DNA from 2 places in the Streptomyces sp. NPDC005794 genome. Region 1 is predicted to be linked to the other one. Evidence: riboswitches for the same ligand, from Rfam matches in the RefSeq annotation. Region 1 holds a riboswitch; the other holds the start of a gene.
The links. Region 1 has a riboswitch for cobalamin ahead of ACFYQ5_RS05010 (ribonucleoside-diphosphate reductase subunit alpha). Riboswitches for the same ligand answer to the same signal wherever they lie in the genome.

Region 1 (7,068 bases):
GCAGCACGCCCCGGGCGGCGCGGGTCTCGGACCAGGCGGGCAGCGGGCCCGACCTCTCGGCGAGGTCGCAGGAGGCCTCGTACGCGGCCAGCATGATCCGCTCGGAGATCCTCGTGGACAGCGCGCGGGCCTCAGGGGAGTCGAACGGCAGGCGCAGCTTGAAGAAGACGTCCTGCAGGCCCATCGCTCCCAGGCCCACCGGGCGCCAGCGGGCGTTGGACCGGCCGGCCTGTTCGGTCGGGTAGAAGTTGATGTCCACCACGCGGTCGAGGAAGGTCACCGCCGTACGCACGGTGGCGTCCAGCCGCTCCCAGTCGATGGTGCCGTCGGCGACGAACGCACCGAGATTGACCGACCCCAGGTTGCAGACGGCCGTCTCGCCGTCGTCGGTGACCTCCAGGATCTCGGTGCAGAGATTCGAGGAGTGCACGACGCGGCCCGGCTCGGCGGTCTGGTTCGCGGTCCGGTTGGAGGCGTCCTTGAACGTCATCCAGCCCTGCCCGGTCTGCGCGAGCGTCCGCATCATGCGTCCGTACAGCTCACGGGCCGGGAGGGTCTTGCGGGCGAGCCCCTTGGCCTCGGCGGCCCGGTACGCGGCGTCGAACGCGTCGCCCCACAGGTCCACCAGCTCGGGGGTGTCCGCCGGGGAGAACAGCGACCACTCGGTGTCCGCGTCGACGCGCCGCATGAACTCGTCCGGGATCCAGTGCGCCAGATTGAGGTTGTGCGTACGCCGCTGGTCCTCGCCGGTGTTGTCGCGCAGCTCCAGGAACTCCTCGATGTCCGCGTGCCAGGTCTCCAGGTAGACGGCGGCGGCGCCCTTGCGCCGGCCGCCCTGGTTGACGGCGGCGACCGAGGCGTCGAGCGTCTTCAGGAACGGCACGATGCCGTTGGAGTGCCCGTTGGTGCCCCGGATGAGCGAACCCCGGGCGCGGATGCGGGAGTACGAGAGGCCGATGCCGCCCGCGTGCTTGGAGAGGCGCGCCACCTGGTGGTAGCGGTCGTAGATCGAGTCGAGCTCGTCCAGCGGTGAGTCCAGCAGGTAGCAGGACGACATCTGCGGGTGACGGGTGCCGGAGTTGAAGAGGGTGGGGGAGGAGGGCAGGTAGTCGAGCCGGCTCATCAGGCCGTACAGCGCGGCCACTTCCTCCAGGGCGCGCTCGGAGGTGTCCTCGGCGAGCCCGGCGGCGACGCGCAGCAGGAAGTGCTGCGGGGTCTCCACGACCTCGCGGGTGAGCGGGTGGCGCAGCAGGTAGCGGCTGTGCAGTGTCCGCAGCCCGAAGTAGCCGAAGCGGTCGTCGGCGCCGTCGGCGAGCGCCTGGTCGACCAGCGAGTCGAGAGCGGCGGCGTGCAGCGCGACGAACTCGGCCGTACGGTCCGCGATGAGGCCCTCGCGATGTCCGACGGCGACCGACGCCGAGAAGGAGACAGCGCCCTGACCGGCGGCCTCGTCCGCGACGGCCCGGGTGAGGAGCCGGGCGGCGAGCCTGGAGTAGGCCGGGTCCTCGGAGATCAGGCCTGCGGCCGCCTCGGTGGCCAGCGAGCGCAGCTCGGCCTCGTCCGCCCGCGCGCTGCGGCCGCGCAGTGCGGAGGCTGCGACCCGTCCGGGGTCGGTGTCGGGCAGATCGGCGGTGAGGTCGGTCAGGGTCCGCAGCAGCGCGGTCCCGGGTGCGTCGGTGGTGCGGCCTTCGGATTCCGCGGCTGAAACCGGATCGGCTGGCGCGATGGTCACTGGGGGCTATCCCTCGCTCGGCTCAGGGCCTGCGGGAGCGGGGCAGCCGGGCACGACGGCGCCCGGGGAAGGGCAGCACGGCGCACGGCGTCCACCGGCCCTCCGCGGGGCCCGGACGTCTGACGTCCGGTTCGGTCGAGCCGGACGCACTGTCGACAGGTCTTCGGACTTCGGGGTGCGCGAAACACACCGATCACACCGTTGCGGGACAGTTCCGGATTCACACCGGATTCCCCTGCGGCGACAGCGAGGTCGAGCATACATGTGGGGGCTGCCGATCGAAGTAGCCCCCACATGTTGTGTCGTGGTGGGTCAGAGTTCCAGGCGGAAGGTGAGGAGCGAGAGGCCTTCCAGCGGGTACCAGTCCCGCTCCGGAGTCCGTACGAAGCCGAGGCGCCGGTAGATCCGGTGGGCGTCCAGCATGGAGGGCTGTGTCGACAGGACGATCGCGGAGAGCCCGCCGGCGGCTCGTGCCCGGTCGATACAGGCCCGTACGAGGGCCTCGCCCGCCCCGCGCCCACGCGCCTCCGGCGCGACCGCCAGCATCCGGAATTCGGCTTCGTGGTCCCCGGCGATGTCCGCCCACGGGCTGCCGGGCGCGACGTAGGTGACGCCGCCCAGCAGCCGGCCGTCGGCGTCCACCGCGACCAGCACCTCGGCCTCCGCCGCCCGTCGACCCACCGCGCGGAGCTGTTCCAGATAGGGATCCTCGGCGCCGAAGTCCAGCAGGCCGTCACCGAGATAGGCCTGGGCGGTGATCTCGCCGAGGTCCTCGAACTGAGCCGGCCGGACCGGCCTGATCGATACGTCCATGGGCCGCAGTCTGCCGCAACCGAGGGGCGTGGCGCGCCCCGGTTCCGGCCGACGGCGGGCCCGTGGGGTCCTGCCTGATACGACGCCGTCCCGGCAGGGCGGACCCTGCCGGGACGGCGTCGTGCCCCGTGACCGCTGGGGAAGGTCAGTGACCGCCCGGCGCACCCGCCGTGGCCGGCGGAAGCTCGGCCTTGACGCCCGCGTCGCCGACGTCCGCCGTGTAGTCGGACGGCGAGGTCTCGTCCACTCCGGCCGGGGCCTTCACCGCGTTGAGGACGAAGGTCAGCACGACCACGACGACGAGGTTCAGTACGAACGCGGTGAGACCGATGTAGCCGATCTCGCCGATTCCCGGAATCTCCTTCGAGGACCCGCCGAAGTGCTTCTGCGTCGGGCTGGCGACGCCGTACGCGGCCACCGTTCCGTAGATCATGCCGACCGCCCAGCCCGCGATCAGGGCCCAGCGGTGGAACCACCGGGTGAACAGGCCGCCCACCAGGGCCGGCATCGTCTGGAGGATCCAGATTCCGCCCAGCAGCTGGAAGTTGATCGCGACCGTCTTGTCCATGGTGAGGACGAAGGCCAGCGCGCCGACCTTGACCAGCAGCGAGACCAGCTTGGAGACCTTGGTCTCCTGGGCCGGGGTCGCGTCGGGCTTGATGAAGTCCTTGTAGATGTTGCGGGTGAAGAGGTTCGCCGCGGCGATCGACATGATCGCGGCCGGCACCAGGGCGCCGATACCGATCGCGGCGAAGGCCACGCCCGCGAACCAGTCGGGGAACATGGTCTCGAACAGCTGGGGGATCGCGAGCTGGCCGTTGTCCACCTTGATCCCAGCGGCGATCGCCATGAATCCGAGCAGGGCCAGCAGACCCAGCATCAGCGAATACAGCGGCAGGATCGTGGTGTTGCGCCGGATCACCTCACGGCTGCGGCTGGACAGCGTCGCCGTGATCGAGTGCGGGTACATGAAGAGGGCCAGCGCCGAACCCAGAGCCAGCGTGGCGTAGCCCCACTGACCCATGTCGCCGGGCACCAGCGCACCGCGCGGCTGGCCCGTCGCCTCGTTGGTCTGCGCGAACGCCTCGCTCGCCTTCGCGAAGATGCTGTCGAAGCCCCCGAGCTTGATCGGGATGTAGATGATCGCCACGGCGATGACCAGGTAGATCAGGCCGTCCTTGACGAACGCGATGAGTGCGGGCGCGCGCAGCCCCGAGGAGTAGGTGTACGCGGCGAGGACGGCGAAGGCGATCAGCAGCGGCAGGTCCTTGATGAACCAGTGCGTGGTCTCGCCGCCGCCGACGCCCATGACGTCCAGCACGGCCTGGATGCCGACCAGCTGGAGTGCGATGTACGGCATGGTGGCGAGGATGCCGGTGAGGGCGATCGCCAGCGAGAGCCCCTTCGAGCCGAAGCGGCCACGGACGAAGTCCGACGTGGTGACGTAGCCGTGCTTGTGCGAGACCGACCAGAGGCGCGGCAGGAAGGTGAAGATCAGCGGGTAGACGAGGATCGTGTACGGGACGGCGAAGAAGCCGGCCGCGCCCGCCGCGTAGATCGCCGCGGGCACCGCGACGAAGGTGTACGCCGTGTAGAGGTCGCCGCCGAGCAGGAACCAGGTGACCCAGGTGCCGAACGACCGTCCGCCCAGGCCCCATTCGTCGAGGCTGGCCTCGTTCTCGGCCTTGCGCCAGCGCGCGGCCATGAATCCGATGACCGTGACGGCCACGAAGAAGAAGATGAATACGGCGAGTGCGACGCCGTTCACGCCGTCCTTCATGCGGAGGCACCCCCCTTGCGGGCGCGCTGGTCACGCTGCCACAGCTTGTACGCGATCATGGTGAGAGCGGTCGAGATCAGTACCCAGAGCATCTGGTACCAGTAGAAGAACGGGATGCCGATGAAGGTCGGTTCGACCTTCGCGTACGAGCTGACCCAGAGCATCGCCACGAACGGCGCGATCAGGCAGAGCGCGATGACCACCCTGGTGGGTGTCACTGTCGGTGGTTTCGCACCGTTTTCTTCCGGCATGTGGCGGCTCCGTCCCCTCGCTGATCACCTGGTGCAATGCGCAGGAAATCTAAGCGAGAGTTCCGGCCATCGTCACCCCCCGTCCGCATTGCGGTCCTGCAACGGTCCGGTGTCGTCCGAAAATGACTGATCCCCCTGCGAAGGCGGGGGGATCAGAGGTGTCAGGGGTCCGGAACGGTCTCAGTCCGTGGGGCGCTTCAGGCGGGCCACGAATTTGTACCGGTCACCCCGGTACACCGAGCGCACCCACTCCACCGGTTCGCCGTCCCCGTCGATCGAGTGCCGGGACAGCATGAGCATCGGAAGGCCCACGTCCGTGCCGAGCAGCCCCGCCTCGCGCGGTGTGGCGAGCGAGGTCTCGATGGTCTCCTCGGCCTCGGCGAGCCGGACGTCGTACACCTCGGCCAGGGCGGTGTAGAGCGAGGTGTACTTCACCAGTGAACGGCGCAGCGCGGGAAAGCGCTTGGCCGAGAGGTGCGTGGTCTCGATGGCCATCGGTTCACCGCTGGCGAGCCGGAGCCGCTCGATCCGCAGCACCCGCCCGCCCGCCGTGATGTCCAGCAGCCCGGCGAGCGTGTCGTCCGCCGTGACGTAGCCGATGTCCAGCAGTTGGGAGGTGGGTTCCAGGCCCTGGGCGCGCATGTCCTCGGTGTACGAGGTGAGTTGCAGGGCCTGGGACACCTTCGGCTTGGCGACGAACGTGCCCTTGCCCTGGATGCGCTCCAGCCGGCCCTCGACCACCAGCTCCTGGAGGGCCTGGCGCACCGTGGTGCGCGAGGTGTCGAACTCCGCGGCCAGGGTCCGCTCGGGCGGCACCGGGGTGCCGGGCGGCATGGTGTCCGTCATCTCGAGGAGATGGCGCTTGAGCCGGTAGTACTTCGGGACGCGCGCCGTACGTGCCCCCGCACCGGCCTCGCTCGTACTGCTGCCCCCGTCGGCACCCATGGCCCGCCTTCCCGACTGCTGCGTTGCTGCCGTCACCGGCTCCTCCGTCTGTCGCGGCTCACATGGTGGCACGGTCCGGTCACGGGTCGTCGCCCTCCCTCAGGTGTCGGTCCGATAACGGACGCGAGTGCACTTCTTATACACCCTTGACACCCCTAAAGGTCTAGGCCAAGCTCCCGGTACTGGTCTAAACCATTAAAGACCAGGTCCCAGCCCCAGCAGTACTACTCGTCGGTGTCTTCGCGGTGGGCGGGGGGTTGCAGCACCCTGAGGAGGGTTTGGCGTGAAGCGCAAGCTCATCGCGGCGATCGGCGTCGCGGGCATGATGGTCAGCATGGCGGCGTGTGGCTCCGACGACGGCGGCGACAGCGGCAAGAAGTCCGGTCCCGGCAGCTACAAGGGCGAGACTCTGACCGTCTGGGCCATGGATGGTTCGACGCCCGAGCAGTGGCAGAAGGACCTGTCCGCCGAGTTCGAGAAGAAGACCGGCGCCAAGGTCAAGTTCGAGGTGCAGGTCTGGAACGGTATTCAGCAGAAGCTGACGACCGCCCTCTCCGAGGAGAACCCGCCCGACGTCTTCGAGATCGGCAACACGCAGACCGCGGCCTACGCCAAGACCGGCGGCCTGGCGGACCTGGGTGACCTCAAGACCGAGATCGGTGGCGACTGGGCCGCCAACCTGAACGAGGCCGCGGTCGTCGACGGCAAGCAGTACGCCGCCCCGTGGTACTTCGCCAACCGCGTGGTGATCTACAACAAGTCGGTCTTCGCGGACGCGGGCGTCACCGGCACCCCCAAGACCCGCGACGAGTTCTTCGCCGCCTTGGACAAGATCAAGGCGAAGGGCAAGGCCGAGCCGCTCTACCTGCCCGGCCAGAACTGGTACTTCTTCGACGGTCTCACCATCGGTCAGGATGCGGACCTCATCAAGAAGGACGGGGACAAGTGGGTCTCCAACCTCGCCGACCCGAAGATCGGCGCGGCGATGGACCTCTACAAGAAGTACCAGGGCTACTCCAAGGCGCCCAAGGACAAGGACGAGGCCACCCCGCAGCAGGCCGACATCTTCGCCAAGGGCAAGACCGGCGCCTTCATCGGCATGGGCTGGGAAGCCGGTACGGCGATCAAGGCCAACCCGGCCATCGAGAAGGAGATCGGCTACTTCACCATCCCGGGTGAGACCGCCGAGAAGCCCGAGGGCGTCTTCCTCGGCGGCTCCAACCTCGCCGTCGCCGAGGGCAGCGCGAAGCAGGACCTCGCCAAGGAGTTCCTGAAGCTCGCGCTCTCCGACACGTACGAGGGTCAGCTCGCCAAGCTGAACGGCGTCATCCCCAACAAGGAGTCGCTGAACTCGAACCTGACCGGCAACCCGGTCGCCGAGGCAGCGGCCCCGTCCGCCAAGGTCGGTGGCACCACGCCGCTGATCCCCGAGTGGGCCGCGGTCGAGAACGCTCCGAACCCGATCAAGACCTTCATGACGGCGGTCCTGAACGGCAAGTCGAACGCCGAGGCCGCCAAGCAGGTCGAGGAAGAGTTCAACGAGCGCC
Region 2 (7,068 bases), on a different contig from region 1:
CGGCGACGATCCGCTCACGCAGCGCGGCCTCCTCGTCGGCCCACCGTGCGGCGAAGGCGGCCGGATCGTCGTCGTAGGCGAGCCTGCGCCGTACGACCTCGACGCGCAGGTCCGTCTCACGCGAGGCGGCCACCTCGACGGTCAGCCCGAAGCGGTCCAGCAACTGCGGCCGGAGCTCGCCCTCTTCCGGATTCATCGTCCCGACCAGAAGGAAGCGTGCCGCGTGACGGACGGAGACGCCTTCGCGCTCGACGTACGAGGCGCCCATGGCCGCCGCGTCGAGCAGCAGGTCCACCAGGTGGTCATGGAGGAGGTTGACCTCGTCGACGTACAGGATCCCGCGATGGGCGTCGGCGAGGAGCCCCGGCTCGAAGGCCTTCACGCCCTCCGAGAGGGCCCGTTCGATGTCGAGAGCCCCGACCAGCCGGTCCTCCGACGCGCCGACCGGAAGCTCCACGGTCCGCGCCGGGCGCGACACGCCCGTCCCCGTCTCGTGGGGGCCGTCGGGACACGCCGGATCGGGCGCGCCGGGGTCGCACGAGAAGCGGCACCCCGCCACGACCGCGACCTCGGGCATGAGCGCGGCGAGCGCCCGTACGGCGGTGGACTTCGCGGTGCCCTTCTCACCCCGGACCAGGACCCCGCCGACGGCGGGACTGACGGCGTTGAGCAGGAGACCGAGCCGCAGATCGTCCTGCCCGACGATGGCGGTGAAGGGATAGGGCGTGTTCACAAGGCCTCCTCTGTAGCGATCACACCTGCATGACCGAGCGCGCCGGTTGTCTCAGGAACGGGTGCCCCCGGCGCGCCCGGGGCGATGAACGGCAGCCCCTCGGGCGCGCCGGTCTCGATGAGCCGCCACAAGGCGTCCGTGTCGGTGTGCTCCTCGATCAGGTCCCCCAGCCGGTCCAGCTGTTCCTCCCGCAGCGCCCCGAAGCTCGTGTCCGGCGCCGGGACGAACCGCCGTCCCGCGGCCCGCGCGACCTCGACCAGGAACGCCCGCCGGAACGCGTCGCTCTCCAGCGACCCGTGCCAGTGCGTCCCCCAGACCGAACCCACCCGGCACCCGTCCAGGAACGGTTCGCCGCCCGTCACCTCGGCCACCCCGTGATGGATCTCGTAACCCTCCACCGGTTCCCCGAGCGCCGACCCGACGGGCCGCCCCAGGACCTTCTCCCGGCCGAAGCGGACCCGCACCGGCAGCAGCCCGAGCCCCTCGACCAGACCGGCCCGTGACTCCACGTCGTCCTCGACGCGCTCACCCAGCACCTGGAACCCGCCGCAGATCCCCAGTACCGGCCGCCCCTCGGCGGCCCGCCGCCGCAGCGCGTCGGCGAGTCCCCGCTCGCGCAGCCACGCCAGCGCCTTCACGGTGCCCCGCGTCCCGGGCACGATCACGAGGTCGGCGTCGGCGAGCTCCTCCGCCCGGTCCACGAACCGCACCACCACACCCGGCTCGGCCGCCAGGGCGTCCACATCGGTGAAGTTCGACATCAGCGGTACGGCGCACACCGCGACCCGCAACACGTCCTCACCGTGCGGCGGCGCCACGACCGACTCCCGTACGGCGCCCCGCATCGACACCCGCAGCCCGTCCTCCTCGTCGATGCCCAGCCCGTGGGCGTACGGCAGCACCCCGTACGTCCGCCGGCCCGTGAGCCCGAGCAGCATGTCGAGACCGGGCTCCAGCAGAGACACGTCACCACGGAACTTGTTGACGAGATATCCGGCGACCAGCGACTGGTCCTCGGGGCTCAGCAGCGCCGTCGTACCGAAGAACGAGGCGAACACACCGCCCCGGTCGATGTCGCCGACCACCAGCACGGGAAAGCGCGCGGCCCGGGCGATGCCCATGTTCACGATGTCCGTACGCCGCAGATTGATCTCGGCCGGACTGCCCGCCCCCTCGCAGATCACGGCGTCATACGTGCCCCGCAGCTGCTCCAGACAGTCAACGACCGTCCCCAGCAGCGCCTCCTGGCGCCCTCCGTGATAGCCGCGCGCACTCATCTCGCCGACCGGCTTTCCCATCAGTACGACCTGGCTCGACCGGTCACCGCCGGGCTTGAGCAGCACCGGGTTCATCAGCGCCGACGGCTCCACCCGGGCGGCCTGCGCCTGCATCGCCTGGGCCCGGCCGATCTCCGCGCCCTCCCGGGTGACGAACGAGTTCAGCGACATGTTCTGCGCCTTGAACGGTGCGACCTTCACCCCCTGGCGCACCAACCACCGGCAGATCCCGGCCGTGACGACGCTCTTGCCCGCGTCCGACGTGGTTCCCGCGACCAGCAGCCCGCCGCTCATTCGCCTCTCCGTCCCATGGCCGACCGCCCCACCGCACACACGGCGAGGGCCAGCACACTCACCCGGCGCGACAGCCGCACCGCGCGTTCGATGTCCGTGACCCGCACGTCCCGGCCGGCCCCGCCGTTGAGCACGGGCCGGTGCTCGACCCGCCCGCCGTACGCGAGGGTGCCGCCGAGCCGTACGCCGAGCGCGCCCGCGAACGAGGCCTCCACCGGGCCCGCGTTGGGGCTGGGATGCCGGCCCGCGTCGGCCCGCCAGGCCCGGACGGCCTCGCGAGGGCGTCCCCCGGCGGCCACGGCGAGCACGGCGGTGAGCCGGGCCCCGGGCCAGCCGGCGACGTCGTCGAGCCGGGCGGATGCCCAGCCGTAGCGCCGGTAGCGGGGCGACGTGTGCCCGACCATGGCGTCGAGCGTGTTGACGGCCCGGAAGGCGACCAGTCCGGGCACTCCGCCGAGTGCACCCCACACCAGGGCTCCCACGACGGCGTCCGACGTGTTCTCGGCGACGGACTCCACCACCGCGCGGGCGATCTGCTGCGCGTCCAGTGCCTGCGGATCACGGCCGCACAGATGCGGCAGCCGCTCCCGGGCCAGCTCGACGTCCCCGGCGGCCAGCGCCCCGCCGATGGCGCGCGCCTCGCGGCCCAGCGAGGTGCCACCGACGACGGACCAGGTGGCGGCGGCGGTCAGCGCCACGGCGGCGGCGGGACGGTCCCGTACGGCACGGGCGGCCAGCGCGGCGGCGCCCGTGGCACCCCCGGCACAGACGAGCGCGTGCAGGGCACCCCAGCCACGGTGATCGCGCCACAGACGGCCCTCGGCCCCCGCCGCGGCACGCCCGAAGGCGGCGACGGGGTGACCCCGCCGGGGGTCACCGAGCAGCAGGTCGCCGATCAGACCGGCGGCGGCGCCGTACGCGAAGATGCGGTCGGCTCGCACCGCTCAGCCGGCCGTCGCGCCTCGAAGGACCTTCACAGCGGGTGGTACGGCGACCGACGCAGGGCAGCCAGGCATGGCGTATGTCCTCACTCAGGGTCCGCGCCCTGGTTCGACGTGACCGGCGACGAGAGTCTCCTGGCTTCCGGATCCGCAGGTCCTCCGGCCTTCCAGCCCGCGGTGACGGGCCGTGACTTCCGTGTGGAGGCTGCTCCCCGGTGACAGTGGCGGGACCGCGCCGGATTCGCACCGGCTTCCTCTTCTGTCGCCGTACATGGCTCCGGCAGTCCACCACGCGCCGCGAACGCCCGTCAACCTGCCGCTGACCTGCGAGGCTTCAGTGTGCTCAGACGCACACCGGCCGGACACACACGGGGTGTGTCCGGCCGGTGCGCGTCTGAGCGGAGGTCAGGCGACGATCAGATAGATCCCGTACGCGACCGCCGCCAGGCACAGCCCGAAGCAGGCGTACGCGCCGGTGCGCGCCAGGACGCCGGCCCCGCCGCCGCCCTGCGCCGTCGGCGTCTGCTTGGCGAGGCCCGTGATGCCGAGGGTGAAGAGGCCGACCAGCGCCACGGTGATCACGAGGCTGACGCCGAAGACGGAAGCGAGAGCTGCCCAGTCGATGTTCATGCGGATCTGTCCTTACACCGTGGCCGGCCGGGCCGGGTCGGCCGGGGTCTCGGCCGTCGTGGCCGGAGCGTGGATGGTGGTCTTGAGCTCGGTGGCGGCCACACCGGCGGGCGGCGGGCTGACGGCCGCGATGGCGGTCGTGACGACGCCCGCGGGCTCGTCCTCGGGCTCGTTGACATTGGTGTGGTCGACCGGCTTGCGGCGCGACACCAGCCAGATGGCGCCGGAGCCGGCGACGAGCAGGACGGCGACCACGGCGACGCCCCAGGGGCCCTGCTTGGTCAGGAACTCGGCACCCGCGCCGACCAGTCCGGCGGCCGGCAGCGTCAGACCCCAGGCGATGAACATCCGGGTGGCGGTGGACCAGCGGACCACGCCCCCCTTGCGTCCGAGGCCCGCGCCCATGACGGCGCCGGAGCAGGACTGCGTGGTGGAGAGGGAGAAGCCGAGGTGCGAGGAGGCCAGGATGACCGTGGCCGCGCTCGTCTGGGCCGCGAAGCCCTGCGGCGGACGCAGGTCGGTGAGGCCGCTGCCCATGGTGCGGATGATGCGCCAGCCGCCGAGGTAGGTGCCCAGCGCGATGGCGATACCGGCGGAGGCGATGACCCAGACCGGCGGGTTGGAGCCGGGGGAGAGGACGCCACCGGTGACCAGGGCCAGGGTGATGATGCCCATGGTCTTCTGCGCGTCGTTGGTGCCGTGGGCGAGCGAGACGAGACCGGCCGAGGCGATCTGGCCGGCGCGGTACCCCTTGGCGGTCGACTTCAGCTGCGCCGGATCCGTGATCTTCCGGTTCAGGCGGTACGTCAGCTTCGTGGCCAGCAGGGCGGCGAGACCGGCGACGACGGGCGCGGCGATCGCGGGCAGCAGGACCTTCGTGACGACGGTGCCGCCGTTGATCGAGGACCAGCCGGCCGACATGACCGCGGCGCCGATGAGGCCGCCGAAGAGTGCGTGGGAAGAGCTGGAGGGCAGGCCGACCAGCCAGGTCAGCAGATTCCACAGGATGGCGCCGACGAGCGCGGCGAAGATGACCTCGGTTCTGAGGCCGTTCTCATTGATGATCCCGCCGGAGATCGTCTTGGCGACCTCCACCGACAGGAACGCGCCGACGAGGTTGAGAACGGCGGACATGGCCACCGCTGTCTTGGGCTTGAGAGCGCCGGTCGAGATGGTGGTGGCCATCGCGTTGGCGGTGTCGTGGAAACCGTTCGTGAAATCGAACACGAGAGCTGTCACGATCACGATCGCGAGCAGCAGCGTGATGTGTTCCATTTACCCAGGCAATCGTTCGACGTCATTGGCACGTGGAACGTAAGCAACCAGGGTGAACGGAAGGTGAACTGGACAGGGCGGCATGGTGACCCCATGCGCGTATGTCGATTCCGCTTGTGTGCGTGCGGTGCTGTCGGGTGCCTCCGCGCCGGTGCGGGAACCGGCCGCACCCGGCGTCCGGCGTCCGGATCGAGCCCGATATGTCCCCTTGAGGAGACGTCGGTCACGTGACCCTAGGATCCCCGCATGAGTGATGTGCGTACGGACGCGGTCGAACGGGCTTGGGACGGGGTCGTCGAGACGGCCCGGAGGACGGCGGCGGACGGCCTGGTCGTCGGCACCTCGGGCAACGTGTCGGCCCGGGCCGGCGGAATCGTGCTGGTCACCCCCAGCGGGGTGCCCTACGACCGGCTGGGCCCCGGGGACGCGGTCGGCGTCGACCTCGAAGGGCGTCAGGTCCTGGGCGACCTGGTCCCGACCAGCGAGCTCCCGCTCCACCTGGCCGTCTACCGCGAGACCGACGCCGCGGCTGTCGTCCACACGCACGCCGTGCACGCCACGGCCGTCTCCACCCTCGTCCCCGAGGTACCGCTCGTGCACTACGCCGCGGCCATGCTCGGCGGCACCGTCCGCACCGCCGCCTACGCGCGCTACGGGACGCGGGAGCTCGCCGACAACATGCTGGCCGCCCTGCGCGACCGCACGGCCTGCCTGCTGCAGAACCACGGCACCGTCACCTACGGAGCGACCCTCGACGAGGCCTACGACCGCACCGCCCAGCTCGAATGGATGTGCAGGCTCTGGCTCACCGCGAGCTCCGTTCCCGGGCACCGGCCGAACCTCCTCACCCCCGCCCAGCTGCGCGACGTGCAGGACGCCCTGGAGGGGTACGGCCAGCCCGGCTGAGCCCGGCGCGCCGCACCGTACGGCCGACGCCCACTGGCAGCCGACGTCGCCGCCCGGGACACTGGAGCCGTGCGCCCGGCAACAGCGGCGGCAGTGGCCGCCACCTCGATCCTCGGCGTCGGCGCGGCAGCGGTCGCCGCCGGCCGCTACGCCAGCGACGCCGCCCTCGGGGCGCCCTCGCCACACCCCTTCCCGGGCGACCGCCGGCTCACCGTGCACGCCACCGCGGCCGGGCAGATCACCCTGACCCGCTCCTTCACCGCGCTGCGCCCCGGCACGTACGGACTGACCGGCCGAGGCGTCCACGCGGTGGTCGGCCCGGTGATCGAACAGCCGCCCGGCGGTTCCGCGGCCTCCGCCGACACCGTCGTACGCCGGCTGGAACGCGTGACCCTCGGCAGCCTGAAGCCGGGCGCCAGGGTCCGCCTCACCCCGGAGCTCCACCGCGGCGACCCGCTCACCGCCCTCGGCCTCGGATACAAGGAGGTCGAGGTCCCCGGCGAGCTCGGCGCCCTGCCCGCCTGGTTCGTGCCCGGCGCCCGCGACACCTGGGTGATCACCGTCCACGGTCTCGGCGCCACCCGGGACCACCCCATGAACGTGATGGGGTTCCTCCACACCCAGCAGCTTCCCGTGCTCGACCTGGCCTACCGCGGTGACGCGGGTGCCCCGCGCTCCCCGGACGGCCTCGCCCACCTCGGTGAGTCCGAATGGCGCGACCTCGACGCGGCCATCCGCTACGCCGTGCGTTACGGGGCCGAGAAGGTCATCCTCCACGGCTGGTCCTCGGGAGCCTCGATGGCCCTGCACGCGGCCGTCAACTCCGCCCTCCGTGATCGCATCAGCGGCCTCGTCCTCGACTCCCCGGTCCTGGACTGGAAGACCACTCTGCGGGCGCTCGCCTCGGCCCGGGGCGTGCCCTCCGCGCTGCTTCCGCTGGCCGTCCGGGCCGCACAGGGCCAGACCGGACTGCGCGGCGCCCCGCTCCTGGACACCTCGGTGCCGACGGCCC

Region 2: it holds a riboswitch for cobalamin, as region 1 does, so the genes downstream of both, ACFYQ5_RS30200 (cobalamin biosynthesis protein) here and ACFYQ5_RS05010 (ribonucleoside-diphosphate reductase subunit alpha) in region 1, are expected to answer to the same signal.

Annotation. Positions count from the first base shown of each region.
Region 1 covers NZ_JBIAIN010000003.1:63,603-70,670, forward strand. Annotated here, with positions in the region: gene ACFYQ5_RS05010 (ribonucleoside-diphosphate reductase subunit alpha) at 1-1,732, opposite strand, end outside; cobalamin riboswitch at 1,869-2,004, opposite strand; gene ACFYQ5_RS05015 (GNAT family N-acetyltransferase) at 2,045-2,545, opposite strand; gene mctP (monocarboxylate uptake permease MctP) at 2,691-4,325, opposite strand; gene ACFYQ5_RS05025 (DUF3311 domain-containing protein) at 4,322-4,576, opposite strand; gene ACFYQ5_RS05030 (GntR family transcriptional regulator) at 4,757-5,521, opposite strand; gene ACFYQ5_RS05035 (extracellular solute-binding protein) at 5,805-7,068, shown strand, end outside.
Region 2 covers NZ_JBIAIN010000023.1:52,570-59,637, reverse strand. Annotated here, with positions in the region: gene ACFYQ5_RS30210 (putative cobaltochelatase) at 1-733, opposite strand, end outside; gene ACFYQ5_RS30205 (cobyric acid synthase) at 730-2,304, opposite strand; gene ACFYQ5_RS30200 (cobalamin biosynthesis protein) at 2,301-3,245, opposite strand; cobalamin riboswitch at 3,374-3,504, opposite strand; gene ACFYQ5_RS30195 (hypothetical protein) at 3,651-3,875, opposite strand; gene ACFYQ5_RS30190 (anion permease) at 3,888-5,150, opposite strand; gene ACFYQ5_RS30185 (class II aldolase/adducin family protein) at 5,397-6,056, shown strand; gene ACFYQ5_RS30180 (alpha/beta hydrolase) at 6,126-7,068, shown strand, end outside.